DNA from 4 places in the Mesorhizobium sp. M0663 genome. Region 2 is predicted to be linked to each of the others. Evidence: riboswitches for the same ligand, from Rfam matches in the RefSeq annotation. Region 2 holds a riboswitch; each other region holds the start of a gene.
The links. A riboswitch is a leader RNA that binds a small molecule or an ion and turns the genes downstream of it on or off. The one in region 2 is predicted to bind cobalamin.
Positions count from the first base shown of each region.

Region 1: it holds a riboswitch for cobalamin, as region 2 does, so the genes downstream of both, NKI54_RS22790 (ABC transporter ATP-binding protein) here and metE (5-methyltetrahydropteroyltriglutamate--homocysteine S-methyltransferase) in region 2, are expected to answer to the same signal.
Region 3: it holds a riboswitch for cobalamin, as region 2 does, so the genes downstream of both, NKI54_RS16690 (DUF1636 family protein) here and metE (5-methyltetrahydropteroyltriglutamate--homocysteine S-methyltransferase) in region 2, are expected to answer to the same signal.
Region 4: it holds a riboswitch for cobalamin, as region 2 does, so the genes downstream of both, NKI54_RS34945 (CbtB domain-containing protein) here and metE (5-methyltetrahydropteroyltriglutamate--homocysteine S-methyltransferase) in region 2, are expected to answer to the same signal.

Region 1 is NZ_JAMYPX010000015.1:1,691-7,076, forward strand. Features, by position in the region: gene NKI54_RS22775 (FAD-binding oxidoreductase) at 1-1,350, opposite strand, end outside; gene NKI54_RS22780 (LysR substrate-binding domain-containing protein) at 1,491-2,399, shown strand; partial or broken gene NKI54_RS22785 (AraC family transcriptional regulator) at 2,479-2,596, opposite strand; cobalamin riboswitch at 2,732-2,935, shown strand; gene NKI54_RS22790 (ABC transporter ATP-binding protein) at 3,028-3,846, shown strand; gene NKI54_RS22795 (ABC transporter substrate-binding protein) at 3,843-4,790, shown strand; gene NKI54_RS22800 (FecCD family ABC transporter permease) at 4,820-5,386, shown strand, end outside.
Region 2 is NZ_JAMYPX010000072.1:77-5,462, reverse strand. Features, by position in the region: gene NKI54_RS35915 (helix-turn-helix transcriptional regulator) at 39-872, shown strand; gene NKI54_RS35910 (hypothetical protein) at 1,190-1,444, opposite strand; cobalamin riboswitch at 2,000-2,200, shown strand; gene metE (5-methyltetrahydropteroyltriglutamate--homocysteine S-methyltransferase) at 2,296-4,641, shown strand; partial or broken gene NKI54_RS35900 (dihydrodipicolinate synthase family protein) at 4,908-5,386, opposite strand, start outside.
Region 3 is NZ_JAMYPX010000008.1:46,877-52,262, reverse strand. Features, by position in the region: gene NKI54_RS16700 (cobaltochelatase subunit CobN) at 1-996, opposite strand, end outside; gene cobW (cobalamin biosynthesis protein CobW) at 1,015-2,055, opposite strand; gene NKI54_RS16690 (DUF1636 family protein) at 2,052-2,486, opposite strand; cobalamin riboswitch at 2,525-2,728, opposite strand; gene NKI54_RS16685 (winged helix-turn-helix domain-containing protein) at 2,758-3,957, opposite strand; gene NKI54_RS16680 (NADH-quinone oxidoreductase subunit A) at 4,293-4,658, shown strand; gene NKI54_RS16675 (NuoB/complex I 20 kDa subunit family protein) at 4,649-5,230, shown strand; gene NKI54_RS16670 (hypothetical protein) at 5,237-5,386, shown strand, end outside.
Region 4 is NZ_JAMYPX010000057.1:15,454-20,839, reverse strand. Features, by position in the region: gene cobU (bifunctional adenosylcobinamide kinase/adenosylcobinamide-phosphate guanylyltransferase) at 1-454, opposite strand, end outside; gene NKI54_RS34950 (CbtA family protein) at 447-1,229, opposite strand; gene NKI54_RS34945 (CbtB domain-containing protein) at 1,245-1,424, opposite strand; cobalamin riboswitch at 1,461-1,657, opposite strand; gene NKI54_RS34940 (aromatic ring-hydroxylating oxygenase subunit alpha) at 1,799-2,992, shown strand; gene NKI54_RS34935 (heparan-alpha-glucosaminide N-acetyltransferase) at 3,211-4,209, shown strand; gene NKI54_RS34930 (methyltransferase family protein) at 4,226-4,732, shown strand; gene NKI54_RS34925 (MerR family transcriptional regulator) at 4,752-5,138, opposite strand; gene mgtE (magnesium transporter) at 5,278-5,386, opposite strand, start outside.

The DNA.
Region 1 (5,386 bases), on a different contig from region 2:
ATTGGTGGGATCATACTTGTTCTTTAGTGCGGCCAACCTCGGATAATTCTCGCCGTAAGCCGCCAGAACCCGATCAGTGCCCTCTTCGCCGAGATTATTCGCATAGACGCCGCCGGTCGAGAACGGTCTCATTGCATCCCACAGGTCGCGCGCCCATCGGATGTGCGTTTCGTCGTCAGACGGATTGTCCCAAATCGATATCGGGAAGCAATCGTAAAGTGCATCTCTGTTGGCGTAGGGCGTTCCGTCCATCGGTACTCGCGAGATGGCGCCGCCAACCTGCTGCAGGACTAGAAGCGATTCGCTGGGTGCAGTCATGTAAGCCGCAAGCATGGTATCGATCGCCTGATCTGTGATTTCGCGCATGAACTGCGCCTTCCAGTAGTAGCGCCGCCCGCGCGGAAAGAGGCTGTCCCCGGCCGATTGGATTTGAAGATAGGGGACAGGAGCAACCCGGCGCTCAACTGGCGTGCCATACTCTCTCAGAGGTTGAATGATTTGCTGGCCTTCGTCGAGTGGGCCGATGTAGCACGCCGATATGCTGAAGAAGCGTTCGCCCGAGGGCGCCGTCACAAGTGCTGCATCCAGGCTCAGCTCATCCGTGGCGCCGCTCGAGAACGCACGATAGAACCGCATCGCTTCGCGTGCCTCTTCGTAGCGGTATAACATCGATCCCGCGATGAGAAGCGGACCCACTGGATGGAGCTTGTATTCGAAGGTGGTGACTATTCCGAAATTGCCGCCGCCGCCCCGAATGCCCCAGAACAAATCTGCATTTTCGGCCGCGTTTGCCGTGAGCAACCGGCCGTCCGCCGTCACGATTTCGACAGCGACAAGGTTGTCGCAGCTCAGTCCATGTTTGCGGCCAAGCTTGCCGAACCCGCCGCCGAGTGTCAGTCCGGCTATGCCGGTATCCGCGTTGACACCCATGGTCGTCGCAAGACCATGGACCTGTGTGGCTGCGTCGAACTCGCCCAGGTTCAGGCCGGCCTCTGCGCGCGCAACACGGCGGATCGGGTCGACTTCGATCCGCTTCATGCGTGACACATCGATCACCAAGCCGCCGTCGCATACCGAACTGCCAGCGACGTTATGACCACCGCCGCGGACGGCGACGAGGAAGCCTTGCGATCGGGCGAAGTTGACGGCCGTGACGACATCGCTGGATTCGGCGCAATAGAAAACAGCCGCCGGCCTCTTATCGACCATGCCATTCCAAACTCTGCGCGCCTGGTCATAGCCAGGGTCGTCCGGAAGGATCAGATCGCCGCTAATCGCCTGCCTGAGCCGGGCGATATCTGGCGCCTGCAACGTCGGCTCGGAACCGTCTATAAGCTTGAACATGCTCATCGAGGGATACCCTTCGTGATTCAGCACGGTTGGACAGGCCGCTGTCGTTCACCGGATCACAATGATCTCATGCGGCGCCATTCGCTGCAAAATCGAATATCTCAGTCGCTGGATGAGCTAAATTCATCTAAACTGCCTGGATGAGAAAACTTCCGCCGCTCGGGTCGCTTCGCGCCTTCGAAGCCGCTGCCAGGCTGATGAGCTTCAGGAAGGCCGCGACGGAACTCGGCGTGACGCCAACGGCCATCAGCCACCAGATTCGATTGCTGGAGGAGGTCTGTGGGCAACTGCTGTTCCGGCGGCGCCCACGACCGCTCGTGCTCACAGGCGTGGGCGAACGGCTATTCCCGGTAATTTGCAGCGGCTTCGACGCTTTCGCTGCGGCAATAGCATCAGCCTCGGCCGGAGTTGGCCAACGCCCGTTGCGCGTGACGAGCCCAAATGCATTTGCCAGCCGATGGCTGGTTCCGCGCCTGTCGAAGTGGCGCGAACAGCATCCGAACATTCCACTGGAGATCATCGGGACAGACGCCGTTCTGGACCTGCGAGCCGGTGACGCCGACGTCGCGATCCGCTATGCGCGCAGGATGCCGCGGGATGTTCCCGCGCAGGAAATTTTTCGGGACGCATTCTTTCCGGTATGCAGCCCGGAGTTGTTCGCAGGAGGCGACCGACAGATCGAGCGCGCCGCCGATCTGCTGCAATACCCGCTCATCCATTTCAATTGGACGAACCGCGACCCGGAAGCGCCGACTTGGCAACGATGGCTGGCGATCGCACGCTCGATCGATCCCAGCATCCCCAATGCCAACCAGGCATGGGACCTAAGCTTCCGCGAAGAGCTGCACGCGATTGACGCGGTAGCGGCAGGCCAAGGTATCGCTATCTGCAGCGATGTGGTCGTCAGTGGCGAACTCGAGGCTGGCAGGCTAGTCAAGGCACATGATCTCTGTCTGCCAGGCTATGGCTTTTACCTTGCCTGCGTAGCCAATCACCCCCGACAAGCGCATATCGAAGCGTTTTCCGCCTGGATGAGATCGATAGTCTGAGCATCTGAACGCCGATCTTCTGCATGCTCGTCACAAGCGGTAGCAGCGCTTCCTGCGCTTCGGGGTCGCCTGCCGCGCCTCACACTTTGACCGGTATCCAAATTTCCAGCCTTGCCGCTACAGGGATCGAATTCCGGCGCATCGGCGACCTCGCGCCCAGATGCCGGCAGCCATTTGTCCCAAATCGTGTTGGGGGTTGACAGAAGCAGACAACGTCCTCTAGGTACGTAATGTTATTACATTACGAGGTATGCATGACTCCTTCTGACAAGACCCTTGCTCCAGCGGCTGTCCGAACTCCGAAAATTTATTGCGCTGTGAGTGGCGGAAAATTAGGGTGGCTGAGTGATGGTCCCCGAGTCGAAAGGCAAGGGGTGAAAAGGGAACACGGTGAGGTCTTCGGATCGAGGCCGTGGCTGCCCCCGCAACTGTAAGCGGTTAGCAAGATCCGAAGTGCCACTGGCCGGCAAGGCTGGGAAGGCAGGATGGCGCAAAGACCCGCGAGCCAGGAGACCTGCCATCAGCATGAGTTGACCGGACGGGGTGTGCCGGGAGGAGACGTGGACATCGGTCTTGTCGGCCGGTCCGTCCAGCTTCCTTCCGTCGCCATTGAGAAAGTGACGGTAAGTTGGACGCCTCCCAGCCTCTTCTTGAAGCGCGCGAACTGAGTGCGACGGCAAATGGCCAGCGCCTGGTCAGTGCGGTGAGCCTTTCGCTAGCGGCGGGCGACCGCCTCGCCATCATCGGCCCTAACGGCGCCGGCAAGACGACGCTGCTGCGCATGCTCTGCGGTACGCTGCGGCCAAGCGCAGGAGACGTGAGATTCTCCGGACGCCGGCTGGAGAGATTTTCGGCCGCCGAGCGGGCGCTGCACATGGCGGTCGTCGGCCAGACCGATCAGCCCGACCCGCGGCTTGCCGTGATCGACTATGTCGAGCTTGGGCGCGTCCCCCATGCGGGCTTGCGACGAAGGAGCGAGCAACGCGACATCGTCATCGAAGCGCTTCGCAGAACCGGCCTGATGCCGCTGCTCGGCCGCACAATCGGCTCGCTATCCGGTGGCGAGCGGCAACGCGCCCAGCTGGCGCGCGCCATCGCCCAGGAGCCCAAAATCCTGTTCCTCGATGAACCGACCAATCATCTCGATCCGCGCGCCCGCAGCGACCTTCTCGAACTCGTATCGCAGTTTGGCATGACCGTGGTGGCGGTGCTTCATGATCTGTCGCTGGTCACGCCATTTGCCACCAGGGTCGCGGTGATGAACGAGGCCCGCCTGCAGGCACTCGCCGGTCCGCACGAGGCGCTGACCAAGCAATTGATCCGCGAGACTTTCGGCGTCGACATGCTTCGGCTGCGCCATCCCACCGAGGACCGCGAACTTACGATCTTCGACGTTCCTAACCGTGCCTCTTCCCATCCTGATCTGACCAAGGAGCAACATTCGTGAAACGCCTCGTATTGTCTTTTGCCCCCCTACTGCTTGCCCAGGCCGCCTTCGCTTTTCCCGTGACCGTTGACAGCTGCGGCACGCCGCTGACGTTCGAAGCCGCGCCGAAGCGCGCCGTTATCCAAGATCTGAACATGGCGGAGATGGCCTTCGCGCTGGGGCTGCAACCGTCGATCGTCGGCCTGACGGGCATCACCGGATGGTACAAGGTCGGTCCGGAATTCAAGGCTGAGCAGGGCGCGATCCCGGAACTCGCGCCGAAATACCCGACGCTCGAAAACCTCGTCGCCGTCGAGCCCGATTTCTTCTTCGCCGGCTGGTATTACGGCATGAAACCAGGTGGCGAGGTGACGCCCGATACGCTGGCGCCGTACGGCATCAAGACGCTTGTGCTGACGGAAAGCTGCGTCCATCTCGACAAGAACCGCCCCGCGGCCTCGATGGACCTGCTCTATGGTGATGTCGAAAAGCTGGGCAAGATTTTTGGCAAGGAGGCCCAGGCGGGAAAGCTTGTGTCGGACTGGAAGGCACAACTTGCCGATATCACGGCAAAGATCGGCGACCGCAAGGGAACGCGCGTGTTTCTTTACGACTCCGGCGAAGACAAACCTTTCACATCAGGCAAGTTCGCGATCCCCAGCGCCATGATCGCTGCTGCCGGCGGCGACAACATCATGGCCGACATGGCGACGAGTTGGGGCAATACGGATTGGGAGACGGTGGCGGCCCGCAATCCGCAATTCCTTATCCTGCTCGACTACCAGGACGGCGGCGGCTACAGGAAACTGCTCGATTTCCTCAAAGCCCATCCGGCGATGAAGGAGACTGATGCGGTCAAAAATGAACGCTTCGTCGCGCTGCGCTATGCCGAACTGACACCTGGGCCTGCCAACATCGAGGCGATCGGCAAGATCGCCAGGGCGATGCACCCGGAAGCTTTCTGAGCTTGCGCCAGAGAGCGTTCGAATTGGCCATGACAGCAGGAGCAGCAGCAATTGCCGCTCTTGCTTTGTTGTCGATTGCCTATGGATCGACGGTCATCGCGCTGAGCGACGTGATTGCTGCGCTCGGACATGCGGCCGGGCTGGACGGAGATATCGTGTCCGGTCCGGCCGGCAAGATCCCGATTGCCAAGATCGTTGTCGATCTCAGGCTGCCGCGCACGATTATGGCCATCTGTGTCGGCGCCGGGCTGGGCGTCATCGGCGCGCTGCTGCAGACGGTAACGCGCAACGACCTCGCCGATCCGTTCCTGTTCGGCCTGTCGTCCGGAGCGGCGGCCGGCGCGGTTTCCGTCATCACCATTTTTGGCGACCATTTCGGCATCTGGACGTTGCCGGTCGCGGCCTTCACGGGCGGCGTATTAGCCGCCGGCATCGTGCTGTTGCTGGTTTCGCGGGTGAGGGGGCAAGGCCCCGAACGGCTGATCCTCGCCGGGCTTGCTGTCTCCTTCATGTTCACCGCCTTGACCAACTATCTCGTCTTTGCCGGAGACCAGCGCGCCGCTCACTCGGTGTTGTTCTGGACGATGGGCGGGCTC
Region 2 (5,386 bases):
TCATCCACGATGCGTGTGTTGAACACGCGAGGTGAGTTATGAACATGAAAGAGCTTAGGGTTCGACTGGGCATGACTCAAAAAGATTTGGCAGAGCAGATGGCAACGACGCAACAGACTGTGGCCCGTTGGGAAACAGGCAAAACGCAGTTGAACGTCGAGCAGATCAAGGACCTTTGTCTCACGTTGAAATGCACGGTCGAGGAGCTGCTGGGCTGGAAGATTGATGTCGAGGAGTGGCGCACGAGCCCGTTTGCAATTGCCGATGCCGAAACGCGATACGGCACGCTCAGAATCAAGACGACTGTTGGCAGCCGCCAATATCCTATCGATGAAAAGGCGCGTGAATCGATTTTACGTCAGTTGAAGGAACTTCATAATCTGCGCAGAAATAACACAAGCAGGCCATGGCTGTATTGTTGGAGCCTTGACAACAAAATACTCTTGATAAATCCGCAATATGTCCGCACCATTGAGCTTATCGGTGACGATGTAGAGGAGATGCCAGAGTATTATCATCCAGAAATCTATCGGGCTTTGGATGACTGGGATAAGGGTGAGGTTTCAGGAAAGCTGAAGAAAGAATGCGATGCCATCATCGCAGAGATGGGTGATCAGGAAGCCGTGCGCATGGCCTCCTATGTTCGCGTCACATATGACGACGGAGAAGATGAGTGGAACTTCTTGGATGAAGAAACCGCTACGACTTTCTTCGGATTGGAAGCTGCGACCTTTGACGTTCCCCAGTGTAGTTTCGCCGAAGTGGAGGAAGAAGGCTACTACCGAGCGCGATACGCCAACCTTGATCGCGTCGCGGTGATGGAGGTTCCAAGCGACCGTTATCACAGATTGACCGCGCCCGAGGAAGCTTAGAACCATCCACGAAGGGCGCATGTTACATCTCGACCTTGCGTGGTGCGTTTTCAGTACGAGATGACGTTAAGCGTAGGTAGTGGCAGGTAAGAGTGCTCGACCAGAAGCTCAACTGCCTCCTCAATATCGCTGCCGATGTGCCGCAGGACACGTCCACGGGAGCGTGGATAGGCGTGAAGTTCCTGCACTCCACGGTCCGCTCTCCCATCGCCGGTGTGCGCCCGACGCCATCTTGTGGACGAGCTTGGCCGCCTGCACCCGGTTGTATTCCGGCTTGCGGTCCGCCTGGGCGGTCCGCCGCGATGGCTATCTCCATGTCAATCGGCGCCGAACTTTGACTGCCCGCTGCTTTTGATGAATTTGGCGAGGTCCCGCGCATAATCACTCTTGGTCTTCTCCTTGAGGCCCTGTGTCGCGAACTTGTGGTCCAGCAGGGCAAACAGGTCCAAGTCCCCTTCCGCCTGTGGCGCTGGCTTGCCCTCACCGCCCTCGGCTTCCCAATTGGGGACCGCTTCTGCGTGCTGCACCGTGGCGATTGTCCGCCCAAGACGCATCACAAGATCGAACGCCAAACCGTGCGCGTGCACGACGATTTGCCGCTCAGGCCTCATTTGGACAGGATTTGAGCTAGCCCGGTGGTTTGAGCCGGGTTACCTTGAGCCGGTGGGCTGCGAACAAGCAGTTCGAGACATTGGCCTCGATCACTTCGCAACACGCCGCTGCGCCTGGCCTCGGTGTGCTCCCCCCGAAATCGTTGTGTCATATCACCGAGGGCATCACGGCCAACAGCTTCCACATGGGCAACAGCCTCGCCATTGAGCCGAATATGGTCGCGAGCAGATCACCAACGAAGCGGTCGGAACCTCGGAGCCGAAGTTCGACGCCGAGGTGGTTCGCGTGATGCGCTAAGCAGCACCACGGCGCTTGCCGGTATGTTTGCTGCCGGCAGCCGACGAACTCCTATCCTCCTGGACAAGGGCGCCGTGCGTCATTGCTTTGATTTACCGGCCGCTCAAGGCTTCCACAGTTTTCGCTTTCGAGGCGACCTTTGGAACATGCCAGCGGAAATTTAACATAACGACATAAACATTTCTTTATGCGGCGTTGACAATGAAGCGAACTGCTGTAATTGTCTCCCGCGTCGTGGTTCTCCGTACGGCGCTGCCGCAGCGGAGCTAAGAGGGAAGCCGGTGCGATGCCGGCGCTGCCCCCGCAACTGTTAGCGGCGAGCCAACCCCACTCATGTCACTGAGGCGAATAGCCTTGGGAAGACGGGTAGAGGCTATGACCCCGCGAGCCAGGAGACCTGCCACGGCGAATTACGTCCACGGGCGGGGTGTCTCGGTGGCCGCTGCAGCCTAGCGTTCGTGCCGGCCTGCTAGCGCCTTCCTTGTCACCGACGCCCCAACCATCGGGGTCTGGCATGACTATCTCTCAGCAAATTCCTGTAGCAACGCTCGGCGTGCCCCGCTTCGGTCGTCGGCGAGAACTGAAATTCGCGCTTGAAAGCTACTGGTCCGGAAAATCGTCCGCTGCCGACCTTCTCACGACCGCGAAGGCGCTCCGTGCCGCTAGCTGGGAGGAGCAGCACGATCGCGGCGTGTCGAAAATCCCGTCGAACGACTTCTCGCTCTACGACCATGTGCTCGACACCGCAGCCATGGTCGGCGCCGTTCCATCCCGTTACGGCTGGAATAGCGGCGAGGTTCCACTTGACATCTACTTCGCAATGGCGCGGGGCAACCAGGGTCAGACGGAGGATTGTCGACACGCTGGTCACCAGCAGGCGGCTCATCGGTCTGATGTAACCGCGATGGAAATGACCAAGTGGTTTGACACCAACTATCACTACATTGTGCCGGAACTCAACGATGATCAGACGTTCGCCCTCTCGTCGACGAAACCGGTCGATTACTTCATCGAGGCTAAAGCTCTCGGCGTTCACACACGCCCAGTCATCCTTGGACCGATCACCTTCCTCAAGCTGGCGAAATCGCCTGCCGAAGGATTCGATCCCATCGCGCTCCTGCCGCGGCTGCTGCCCGTCTACGAGCAACTCCTGCAGAGGCTGAAGCTGTCTGGAGCCGACTGGGTGCAGATCGATGAGCCAGCGCTTGTCCTCGATCTGAACCCGAACGAACGAGCTGCGTTCGAATTCGCCTATGGCCAGCTGTCGAAAGCCGCGCCCGAGCTGAAGATCATGCTGGCTACCTATTTCGGGCCGCTGGGAGACAATCTCGAAACCGCGGTTTCTCTGCCCCTGGCCGGGCTGCATATTGATCTCGTGCGCGCTCCCGAGCAGCTGGAAACGGTGGGTCGGCTCGCACCGAAGGATCTGGTGCTCTCGCTTGGCTTGATCGATGGCCGCAACGTCTGGCGTGCGAACCTGCCCGCCATTCTCGACCGCATCAAACCGATCGTCGCCGGCTGGCCCTTGGACCGCGTCGAGATCGCGCCTTCTTGCTCGATGCTGCATGTGCCGATCGACCTCCGCATGGAGACGGAACTCGACGCGGACATCAGGTCGTGGCTCGCCTTCGCGGCCCAGAAGACCGACGAGTTGGTGTTGCTTGCCCGGGCCCTGTCCCAAGGCAGGGATGCGGTGGCAGGCGCGTTGAAAGCGTCTGCCGAGGCTGCCGCCACTCGCGTGACATCCACGAAGATCCATGACCCGCTGGTTGAGGGGCGGATCGCCAGCATTGACGACAGCATGAAGCGACGAGAGAGCGCTTTTGCCGAGCGCTCCAGAGTCCAGGCCGGCACGCTCGGGCTGCCGCCGTTCCCGACGACGACCATCGGGTCCTTCCCGCAGACGCCGCAGGTACGCAGGGCGCGGGCCGCTCATGCGAAGGGCCAGCTGAGCTATGTCGACTACGAGACCTTCCTGAAGAAGGAGATCGAGGCTGCAATTCGCTGGCAGGAAGAGATCGGGCTGGACGTGCTGGTGCACGGTGAGTTCGAACGAAACGACATGGTACAGCATTTCGGCGAGCAGCTGTCCGGCTTCGCCTTCACCCAGCATGCCTGGGTGCAGAGCTATGGGTCGCGTTACGTGCGTCCCCCCATCATCTTCGGCGACGTATCGAGGCCCAATCCGATGACGCTGCGCTGGTGGCAGTTCGCCCAGTCGATTACGGAAAACCCTGTGAAGGGAATGCTCACAGGCCCAGTGACCATTCTCAACTGGTCATTTGTTCGCGACGACGTACCCCGCTCCGAAGCATGCCGCCAGATCGCGCTCGCCATCCGCGACGAAGTGACGGATCTCGAATGGTCCGGCGCAAGGATGATCCAGATCGATGAGGCCGCGTTTCGCGAAGGATTGCCACTGCGCCAGTCTGATTGGAACGACTATCTCGACTGGGCTGTCGAATGCTTCCGGATCGCTTCAACGGGTGTAAAGGACGCGACTCAAATCCATACCCACATGTGCTATTCGGAGTTCAACGAGATCATCGACGCGATCGCTGAAATGGATGCGGATGTCATTTCGATTGAGACGTCGCGCTCGAAAATGGAACTGCTGGACGCCTTCACGAGCTCCAAATATCCGAATGAAATCGGGCCCGGAGTCTACGACATTCACTCACCACGCGTCCCGGAAGTCGGCGAGATTTCGGATCTCGTCATGCTTGCCCGCGAGCGACTGTCCGATGCCCAACTGTGGGTAAACCCGGACTGTGGCCTCAAAACCCGCAAGTGGGAGGAGGTCCGCCCTGCCCTCATGAACATGGTTGCTGCAGCACGCGCGCTCCGGGAGAAAGTGTAGGCCGGAAGGTTTCCTGGTTGCTCACCATGTGGTGAGTTACCGGCTGCCGCATGTCGGCCTGTGAATGTGCCAAAACGCGATCACATCCTTTGAAATAAGTCACTCGAGCGAAATGTGCACTTTCCTTCGGCACGTGTATTAATCGCGCAGGAGTAAAGGGGACCGTTTTCTCCCTGTGACGTGTCGAGTTCGATTCTCGGCTCGGTTCATCGAAATGCGCGGGTACATACATGACAGGTTCCTTCACTGGCCGCCGGGTTCGCTATTCACCGGTTGACATCCGATGGCAAGCGTTCCAACGCGGCGGCGATCTGGCGCTTCGCTGCTGAGGGCAGAGGCAGGATGGGACGCGGGGGGTCGGCACGGCAAATGTCGAGCAATTCGGCAAGTGCATAGACGACGCGAAGGCTCGAGAACTCCTTGAAGAGGCTCCAGAGCGGCGCAAGCGTGGCATCGATCCGTCGCGCTTCGGCCGCATCGCCCTGTTGCGCCACCGTGACGATCTTCACGCAGACCTCGGGCAGGATGCCGGCGAGGACGCTGTACCATGTGTCGGCGCCGGCGATCATGGCCTCTGCGGCGTTCCAGTCGCCGCTGTAGCCGATCGAGAACCCTTCCGGCACAGTGCGCCTCTGGTCGGCCAGATGGCTCTTGATCGCATCGCCCTTGTCTGTCGGATTCTTGATAGCGACAATCCCACCCACCTTTGCCAAGCGGCTGACGAGTGCTGGGGTGAAATGGAAAT
Region 3 (5,386 bases), on a different contig from region 2:
GGTCGCGACGATGACCTGGAACACCGGCACGCCGGCGCGGTCGAACAGGGTTTCGACACCGGGCTCGGCACCCGAGGCGAAAGCTGTGGCGGTGATGGTGGCGGCAGGCTTCAGGGTTGCGAGCGCGGTTTCGACAAAGGCGAGCGACGCCGGGTCCTTGAGGCTGGAGACGAACATAGGCACGGGAGCCATGCCGCGGTGGCGCAGGGCTTCGAAAAGCGCGTCGATGGGCGCGACATCGGCGGCGAGCAGCATCGAACGGTAGAAGACAATTGCCCCCACGCCCCCCTCCCCCTCGCGGGGAGGGTGGCCCGCAGGGCCGGGTGGGGTCGTCACGGCAGTGCGCGACGTTTTGTGTAGGCGCGCTTCGGAGAGGACCCCACCCCCGGCCTGCGGCCGGATCCTCCCCTCGAGGGGGAGGGGGACGCCGCGTTCTACGACCCCCAGTCCCGGCTCGTAAAATCCCGCCTTTGGCACGCTAACAGGTTCGGCTACCGCCGCACCCGATCCAGCGAGACTTGCCAGCCTCTGCACCAGCGCCGTCATATTTGCCGGCCCGCCCTCGCGGAAATAGCCAAGCAGGGCGTCCAACTCCTCGCGCGGCAGCGTCGAGCCTTCGATCAGTCGCAAATCCTCGTCGTGGCTCTCGCCCGGTAGGAGCGCCAGCTTGATACCGCGATTTCGCGCGATAACGGCGAGCTGGTCGCAGCCATAGCGCCACCAGTCATAGCCGCCGAGGATGCGGACCAGAATGACCTTGGCGTGGCGGGCGACGCTGTCGATCCACAGGTCGACGGACATCGGATGGCGCAGGTCGCGCAAGGCGGCGAGCCGCATCGACGGCAGGCGGTGCGCATCTGCCTTCCACGCCGCCGCCAGCCCGGCCAGGTCGCTGTCGGTGAAGGACAGCGCCACGACATCCGCAGGCGTTTGCCTGAGATCGACAGGCTCGGCGAGATCGTCGAGCGAGGCGGATGTGGTGGTGAGGATGTGCATCGCGGCTCGTACCTGGGGTCAGCCGGCGAGGATACGCTCGATGGCGGGGCGGTTCAGCCCTTTCAGGCCGATGACGACCAGGCGCGAGCGGCGGTCGTCTTCAGCGGTCCAGGCGCGGTCGTAATAGTGGTTGACGCGCGGACCGACGGCCTGCAGCAGGAGCCGCATCGGCTTGCCGCCGACTTCGACGAAACCCTTGACGCGCAACACGTTTTCTTCCTCCGCCGCCGTGGCGACCCGTTGTGCGAGCTCGTCCGGGTTGGACACAGACGCGATGTCGATGACGAACGAGTCAAAATCGTCATGTTCGTGGTCGAGCTCGTCGTCGTGGTGGGTCTTGCGGTTCTCGATGTCGTCCTCGACGGCGAGGCCGAGGCCGAGCAGCACCGACGGGTCGACCTTGCCTTGCGAAGTCGGTACGATCTTCACCGCCCGCGCAACGTGCTTGCCGATGACGGCATTGGCACGGGCCGAGCCGGCTGCGTCCATCAGGTCGCTCTTCGACAGGATGATCAGGTCGGCGCAGGCGAGCTGGTCTTCGAACACTTCCTCGACCGGATCGTCATGGTCGAGCGTCTCGTCCTGCGCGCGCTGGGCCTGCAGGGCGTCCATGTCGTTGGCTACGCGGCCATCAGCCAGCGCCGGTCCGTCGACCACGGCAATGACGCCGTCCACCGTCACGCGGCTTTTCACCGACGGCCACTGGAAGGCCTGGACCAGCGGCTTGGGTAAAGCGAGGCCGGATGTCTCGATCAGGATGTGGTCGACCCTCGGCGTCAGCGACAGGATCTGGTCCAGCGCCGGGACGAAATCATCGGCGACGGTGCAGCAGATGCAACCATTGGCCAGCTCGACGATGTTTTCCTCGGGGCAGGTGTCGATGGCGCAGCCCTTCAGGATCTCGCCGTCAATGCCGATGTCGCCGAACTCGTTGACGATGATGGCTAGGCGCTTGCCTTTGGCGTTTTCGAGCAAATGGCGGATCAGCGTCGTCTTGCCGGCGCCGAGAAAGCCGGTGACCACGGTGCAGGGAACGCGCGAAAGGGAGGCAGCGGTCATGTCAGGTCCTTCAAAAGGTCAAGGGGAGGGATGCGGGCAACCAGGCCGCGCTTCAGGCAATCGGGACGGCCGCGCCATGGAATGAGCCCATCCGTCGAGGTGGCGAACAGCTTTGCCCCGGTGACGAGATCGGCGCCGCTGGTCGTGGTCAGATCACCGAAGACGTAACTCCAGCAGCCGTCGCGCAGCATGGCCGCGCTGAGCCGGCGCTTGCAATTGCCGAGGCATTCGACGGTGCGGATTTTGATGTTTTCGCTGGAAGCGGCGCGGCGCGTGTCCTCTGCGAGCAGTTCGCCGGCGCGCGGATAAGCGTCCGAACCGGTCTCGTCACGGCAGGACGAGCAGACGATGACGGTAACGCCGGCCGGGGAATCACCATGGCCGGACAATAAATCCGCTGTCTCAGCCGGAAAACTGCTGTCGTGTTCCAAATCAGGCTCCTTGCCCGGAAAACCCGCCAGGCGATCGGATTCTTATGTCCTAGACGGCAGGTCTCCTGGCTCGCGGGTCATCGCCTGGGTGCCGCCTTCCCGGGAATATCCCAGTGGTTTTCGGCCGAGGCTCGTCGCTTACAGTTGCGGGGACAGCCGCGGATTTGAAATCGAGATTTCGCACCGCATTCCCTCTTGGCCCCTGCCGTTGCGGGCAGGGGACCGTCTGGAACGGATTTAGGCTTGTGGAGGCAGTCGTGTCAACGCACGTCTATGACGCGGCGATATCCGCGAGCGGCCGGCCGAGGTCGCCGGCAGCGGTCACCTCGATGCGTTCCAGGCCGAGCCAGCCCTGCATCTGCTTCAATTCTTCGAAAAGCTCGGCTGCGGTTTGCAGCGAGGCGCCGGGCTCCGCATAGGCGGCATGGACGCGCAAGACGCCGGCCGGGCGGTCGGCCCTGAGGTCGACGCGCCCGACGATGCTGTCGCCGAACAGGAACGGCAGCACGTAATAGCCATACTGGCGCTTTTCGGCCGGCGTGTAGATCTCGATGCGGTAGTGGAAGTCGAACAACCGCTCGGTGCGCGATCGTTCGAAGACGACAGGATCGAACGGCGCGAGCAAGGCGCGCGCCTCGATCTTGCGCGGCAAACGGGCGTCCTTGTGGAGATAGGCTGTTTTGTTCCAGCCTTCGACGCTCACCGGCAACAGGTCGCCGGCCTCGACCAACTCCTCGATGCGGCCCTTGATGTCGGCGGGCGAGAGGCGGAAATAGTCGCGCAGGTCTCCTGCCGTGGCGATGCCGTGGGCGCGGGCCGAGATGCGCAGCAATTCGCGGTGAGCATCCTCGGGACGGGGAACCGGTAGCGCGAGTACCGCCGGCGGCAATACGCGCTCCGGCAGATCGTAGAACCGTTCGAAGCCGCGGCGATGCGCCGTGGTGATGCGGCCGGCCCAGAACAGCCATTCGAAGGCGTGCTTGGCATGGCTCCAGCCCCACCAGCCGCCCGAACCCTTCTGGCCTTCGAAAGCCGACGCCGCGATCGGGCCTCGTTCGGCGACCTCGCGATAGATGTCTTCGATATAGGCGGCGTGCTCGCGGCCCCATTTGGCCAGTCCGCTGTACATTTCGTCGCCGCACTCGGCCCGCTGCATGCGCCAGCGCATCAGCGGATAGGTCTCGACCGGCAAGAAGGAGGCTTCGTGCGCCCAATATTCGAAGACCATGCGCTTGCGCGTTACGGCGGCGTCGTCGAGCAGCGCCAGCTTGTAGGGGCCAAGCCGCGAATAGAGCGGCATATAGTGGGCGCGCACCACGGCGCTGACGGAATCGATCTGCAGCAGGCCGGTACGGGCAAGCACGCGGGCCAGATGCCGGCGGTCAGGCGTGCCGGTGGGGCGCGGGTCATTGAATCCCTGTGCCGCGAGCGCAATGCGGCGGGCCATGGCAAGCGAGATTTTTTCCTTCATGAAGGCGGCATCCGGACGATTTTAGACAGAGAAAATGACCTGCGATTCCGTGCCATGCTAACAGGGTTTTGGCGGCATTCATGTCAGGAGAGAAAAGTGGAGTAAAAAGTGAAGGAAATCAAACAGGAGCGGATCGGACCAGTTTTCCCGGATATGCCGTCCAGCACCGCGATTTGAACAAGGTTTGACTTGCTTCGCCGAAAGCGCTGCGCTAACCCTCGCCGCGTTGCAGCATAGAGCCTCCTTAAAACGGTTCAGTGGTTAAACTGTCACGCTTCCGCAAGTGGGTCCGGTGCTGTAATCAGAGTGGATTGGCCGCCAACGGAAACTGCAGCATGAACGCACTTTTAGGTTCGTACCTGCCCATCGTCCTGTTCATCGGCGTGGCGCTGATCGTCGGGCTGGCGCTGCTCGCCGCACCCTTCCTGGTGGCCTATCGCAACCCCGATCCGGAAAAGCTTTCGGCCTATGAGTGCGGCTTCAACTCGTTCGATGACGCCCGCATGAAATTCGACATCCGCTTCTACCTGGTGTCGATCCTGTTCATCATCTTCGATCTGGAGGTGGCCTTCCTGTTTCCGTGGGCGGTGTCGTTCAGCCAGATCGGCATGCTCGGTTTCTGGTCGATGATGGTGTTTTTGGCGGTGCTGACCATCGGCTTTGCCTATGAATGGAAAAAAGGAGCGCTGGAATGGGATTGAACGACAGTTCCGGCACGCTCGTCGCGCCGAAGCCCAAGGGCCTCATCGATCCCAACACCGGCAGGCCGGTCGGGTCCGACGATCCATTCTTCCTGGAGATCAACAACGAGCTCGCCGACAAGGGCTTTCTCGTCACCTCGACCGAGGCGCTGATCACCTGGGCGCGCAGCGGCTCGTTGATGTTCATGACCTTCGGTCTCGCTTGCTGCGCCGTCGAGATGATCCATACGTCGATGCCGCGCTATGACTCGGAGAGGTTCGGTGTCGCGCCGCGCGCGTCTCCGCGTCAGTCCGACATCATGATCGTTGCCGGCACGCTGACCAACAAGATGGCGCCCGCGCTGCGCAAGGTCTACGATCAGATGCCGGAGCCGCGCTACGTCATCTCGATGGGCTCATGCGCCAATGGCGGCGGCTATTATCATTATTCCTATTCGGTGGTGCGCGGCTGCGACCGCATCGTGCCGGTCGACATCTACGTGCCCGGCTGCCCGCCGAGCGCCGAAGCGCTGCTTTACGGCATCCTTCTGCTGCAGAAGAAGATCCGCCGCACCGGCACGATCGAGCGGTAAATCGCCGTGGATGAAGATGGGATTATTCATGGCAACCCTGAGCCTTGGCTGGATTTGATGTTCAAGACGTCTGAACAGCGATTTGTAAAAACGGACGCCGGTTCGACGTTTTATTCTTCTGCGCTTTTAGCAGATACGAAATTTGGTGCTGCTGGT
Region 4 (5,386 bases), on a different contig from region 2:
GGTTCAGCCGGCCGGCGGCGTCGCGAAACCGTCTTGCCAGCGCATTGTCCGGCACGATGCCCTGGCCGACCTCGTTGGACACCACGAACCACGGCCCACGCGGCCGCGACAGCACATCGGCCAGCCTCCGGCATTCGGCCTCGACATCATGGTCGGCCAGCATATGGTTGGTCAGCCACAGCGTCAGGCAGTCGATCAGCACCGGCTGGCCGTCAGGCAGCGCTCCGATCGCGCCGGCAAGGTCGAGCGGCGCATCGATGGTCGTCCAGCCGGCGCCGCGGCGCGAGCGGTGCAGCGCGGTGCGCTGGCGCATCTCGTCGTCATAGGCTTGCGCCGTGGCGATATAGCTCCAAGGCGGCGGGCCGACCGTCACCAGGCTCTCGGCATGCGCGCTCATGGCCGAGCGCGCACCGCCGATGACCAGGGTCAGTGCCCCGGCAGCGCGGTCAGGCAAAGCTGTCGCGCAGGCTGGTCGCCGTGCCCGTGAAGCGTCCGCGCACCACGCCGACGACCGCGCCGAGCACCAGCCAGAACACCAGATTGGTCAGCGTCACCGCCACCACGAACTGGTGGTGCAGGCCTTCCGGGATCGCCGTCTCGAAGCTATCGGGCTGCGGCGCGCCGACGATATGCGGCGCAACGATCAACGCCACGGCAAGAGCCACCAGCGGCAGCGATCTGCGGAAGACGATAAGGCCGAGACCGGCCGCTGTCGCCACCACTGTTGCCCACCACCATATCTGGCGTTGGACAAGGTCGGCCGCCGGCATCGCCGGCAGTTCCGGCGGCAGGCCGAGGCCCGGCGCCAGCGTGAATGCGGCAAAGCCGGCCAGCCCCCAGAACAGGCCCTGGCGCCAATTGCCGATGCCGCCGGCGAATTCCGAAACCGCAACCAGGACCAGCGCAAAGCCGATGCCGGTGACGATATTGGCAACGACGCTGAAGCCGAAGCGTTCGAAACCGTCCGCCGGCGCCCAGCCTTCGTCTTCCGCCGGAGCCATTGCTTCAGCCGGTGCCGACGCGGCGCTGCTCATAGCCGTCATGCCCGCGGCGTTTTCGGCCGGTGTCGCAGGTGCCGCGGCATGGTCATGGCCCCCGCCGGCCTGTTCGTAGACTTCCGCCTTTAGGATGAGCGGCACCGTGGCATAGGCTTGCATGCAGGCGAGAGCCACGCCGGCCACAAGCCCTGCGATCGCCGCGATGAACACGACGTTGCGAAACAGTGTCATGATGTCAGCCCCTTGTCAGTGGCAGGGAAAGCCCATCGAATGGCGATAGTCGTGGGCGGCATTGTGGACCGCATCGATATGCGAGAAGCCGACAAAGCCCATGACGAAAATGCCGAGGAATGCAGCAAGCGCCAGCTGCATGAGACGCGACTGCGAGGAGGCGGAAGCGCCGAGCGAGACGGAAGCGGTATTCATGTCTTGTCCTTTCGCCCTCCACCCGAGGGCATAGAAGTCAGTTTCCTGTCGCCGGCAGGTCTCCTGGCTCGCGGATCAGCGCCCTTCCCCACCTTCCCGAAGGCGAACCTTCAGTGGCATATGGAGAGGACTACCGCACACAGTTGCGGGGGCAGCCACGGCATTGGGCAAACAACTTGCCCTCACCGCATTCCCTCTTGGTTCCAAACGGAACCGACGACATCAGTGACTATAGGCAGAATCGCCGCGCCCGGCAAACCAAATTCCGCCGGATCGTGTGGCGAATGCGCCGCCTCGCCAAGCCCGGTCGGCCGGCGCCGCGATTGACAATTTTCGCAGCCGGGTGTCGGCTGGCGGATGGGGAGGAAGCCGGCATGCAACCCAGCCCGAATGAGCGCGGTCCCTACAACGGCCTGACGCGGGCCGAGCCGACGCTGCCGTCATCAGCCTATTGGGACATCGCGGCCTATCAGCGCGATCTCGAGGCCATCTGGTATCGCAACTGGCTGCTCGTCTGCCGCGAGGCCGACCTTGCCCAGCCGCTGGCTTTCAGGACGTTCCGCATAGGCACGCAGGAGGTCGTCGTGCTGCGCGACGAGACCGGCGAGTTGCGCGCCTTCCACAACACCTGCCGGCATCGCGGCTCGCAGCTTTGCCAGCAGAGCGAAGGACGGCTGAAGGCGCGGCTCATCACCTGCCCATACCATGCCTGGTCCTATTCGCTGCACGGCGATCTGGTGCGCGTGCCGTCGAAATCGCTGCCGGACGGCTTCGACAAGGCCGATCATCCGCTCTACCGGGTCGCGCTTTCGGTGTGGCGCGGTTTCGTCTTCGTCAATCTGGCGGAAGACGCTGCCGGCTCGGCTGAAACATCCTTCGATCCGGCATCCGGCAACCTCGCCAACTGGCCGTTGGAAACGCTGCTGAGCGGCCATGTGCTGCGCAAGGTGATAAACTGCAACTGGAAGGTATTTTGGGAAAATTTCAACGAGTGCCTGCACTGCCCCGGCGTCCACAAGGACCTGTCGCGGCTGGTGCCGATCTATGGCCGCGGCCTGATGGGCCGGCACGACGACCCCGAATGGGCGCGCCACGCCGACAATGACGCGCCGGAATTTGCCGGCGGCTTGCGGGCCGGGGCCGAAACTTGGTCGCGCGACGGGCGCGTCCACGGCTCGGTCTTTTCCGGCCTGACGCCGGGCGAGCGTGCCGCCGGGCAGACCTATGCCACCAGCATGCCGTCGATGTTCGTCGTCGGCCATGTCGACTATGTCAGGACCGTGCGGCTGGTGCCGCTTGGCCCGGAGCAGACCGAACTTACCGCCGAATGGCTTTTTTCGCCCGAAGCGCTCGCCGAACCGGCCGCGGATATCGACAACATCGTCGCCTTCGGTACCCAGGTGCTGGAGGAGGATGCTGATATCTGCGAGGTCAACCAGATGGGCCTGCGCTCGATGCGCCACAAGGCCGGCGTACTGATGCCCGAGGAATACGACTTGCACCGCTTCCACAACTGGGTGCGCGAGCGCCATGCGGCGCTCGAACATCAAAGCGATTTGGGCAGATAGCGCCAGGTGACGAAGCCGCAGGCCGCCGCCAGCAGCCCGAGCGTTGCGAAAACCGCGCCCAGGCCGAAGAACGCCTGCACGCCGGCCAAAGGCTTTCCGGCTCTGGCCTAAAGCAGCTCTGATGCCGACCGGTACCAACGCGACGCAAGGCCCTGCTTCTTTTGACGGTGGCAACCGTGATAGTCGTCTTGCCGGGGCTGAACCAAGACAGCGAGACCATGAGCATCGACACGCCGAGCGCAGCCGTTCAGGATCAACCGAAGTCGAAGCGCATCGCCGCTATCGACATTGCACGCGGCATCGCTTTGCTTGCCATGGCGAGCTATCATTTCACCTGGGACCTCGAATTCTTCGGCTACACCGATCCCGGCCTCACCGCCTTCGGCTGGTGGAAAATCTACGCGCGCTGCATCGCCTCGAGCTTCCTGTTCCTGGTCGGCATCAGCCTCTATCTCGCCCATGGCAAGAAAATCCGCTGGACCGGCTTCTGGAAGCGCTTCGCCATGGTTGCCGGGGCAGCGCTCGCAATATCGCTGGTCACCCGCATCGCCACGCCCGATGGCTTCATCTTCTTCGGCATATTGCACGAGATCGCGCTCGCCAGCCTGCTCGGCCTGGCGTTCCTGCGCCTCCCGGCGCTGCTGACGCTTGCCGTGGCGGCCCTCGCTATTGCCGCGCCTTTCTACCTGCGATCTGAGCTTTTCGATCATCCGGCTTTGTGGTGGGTCGGCCTGTCGGCGACCAACCCGCGCTCCAACGACTACGTTCCACTGCTGCCCTGGTTCGGCGCCGTACTTGCCGGCATCGCGGTTACCAAGCTCGCCGCCACCTCCGGCGCGCTGACGCGGCTGTCGGCCTTGGCGCCCGGCCGCTGGGCAAATCCGCTGGTCTTCATCGGCCGGCACAGCCTTGCCTTCTATCTGATCCATCAGCCGGTGCTGATCGGCTCGGTCTGGCTGTTTTCGCAATTCATGCCGGCGCAGGCCGAAATCAGGGAGGTGCGTTTTCTGAAATCCTGCCAGATATCCTGCGAGCAGGCACGCGACACCGAGTTCTGCTCCAGCTATTGTGCCTGCATGCTGGACAGTCTCCAGGGCGAAGCCTCGCTTGACCGGCTCTACAGCAACGACCAGTCCCCGGAGTGGAAGGCGCATATTGGCGAGCTCGCCGGCACCTGCACCGCCCAAACCGAGGCGGCGGAACCGGGAACGCGCTAATCGAGGGAGGACAATAATGAGCGACAGTCACCCGAAACCCGTGCAGCAAAATCCTGGGCAGCCGAAGCTGGGGCACATCCCATGGCCGCCGCTGATCTATATCGCCGCCATCATCGTCAGCGTCGCGCTAGGGCTGTTCTATCCGCTGCCGTGGATCGGCGATCTTCTCGGCGACATCCTGTTCGCCGCCGGCCTTGTGGGGTTGGTGGCGGTTGCCGCGCTCTGGTTCACGGCAATTCGCACCATGATCCGCGCCAAGACGACGCTCAACCCGAACGGCGTGCCTGACCATCTGGTGACTACCGGACCCTTCGCCGTCAGCCGCAACCCGATCTACCTCGCCAACACGCTGCTGCTGGTCAGCCTCGCCTTTGTCACTGGGATCGCCTGGTTCCTGCCGCTGGCGGTCATCGCGGCGTTCCTGACGCAGAAGCTGACGATCGAGAGCGAGGAGAAGGTGCTGACGGCCAAATTCGGCAAGAAATACCGGGACTACGCCAAAAGGGTGCGGCGCTGGATTTGAGCCGGCGCTGACGCCACGCTCATGTGGTGACGCCGAGTTCCACCAGCCGCTCGACGCAGGATTCCTCTGCCTGATCGAGCTCGGCCAGCGTCTCTTCGAGGTCGCGGCGTTTCTGGCGCAAATCCTCGCGCTTTTCCTCGATGCGCTTGATCATCAATTTGAGTTGGCCGACCTCGCCGGGCGGCTCCCTGTACATCTGGATGATTTCGCGGATCTCGTTGATCGAGAAGCCGAGCCTCTTGCCGCGCATGATCTGGCGGATGAGATGCCGGTCCGACGGACGGAACAGCCGAGTGCGGCCGCGTCTTACTGGCTGCACCAGCCCTTCGTCCTCATAGAAGCGCAACGTCCGCGTCGACACGTCGAATTCGCGGGTCAGCTCCGTGATCGAATAATATTCCCGCATCGTCACTCCAATGCCCCGGCCACGCCGCGAGTTCCAACTGGCCGGCGCCGCCGGCGCCCAGGCGCGTACCAGAATCGGCGGACAAGGCACCTTTCAAAGCCTCGCATGGCATTTACGTAAAAGTCAATTGAGGTGACGTTCAGCGCACGCCGAACCACCATGTGGCGAGCCCGAGAAAGGCAAAGAAACCTACGACATCGGTGACCGTGGTGACGAAAACCGCCGAAGCCACAGCCGGATCGATCTTG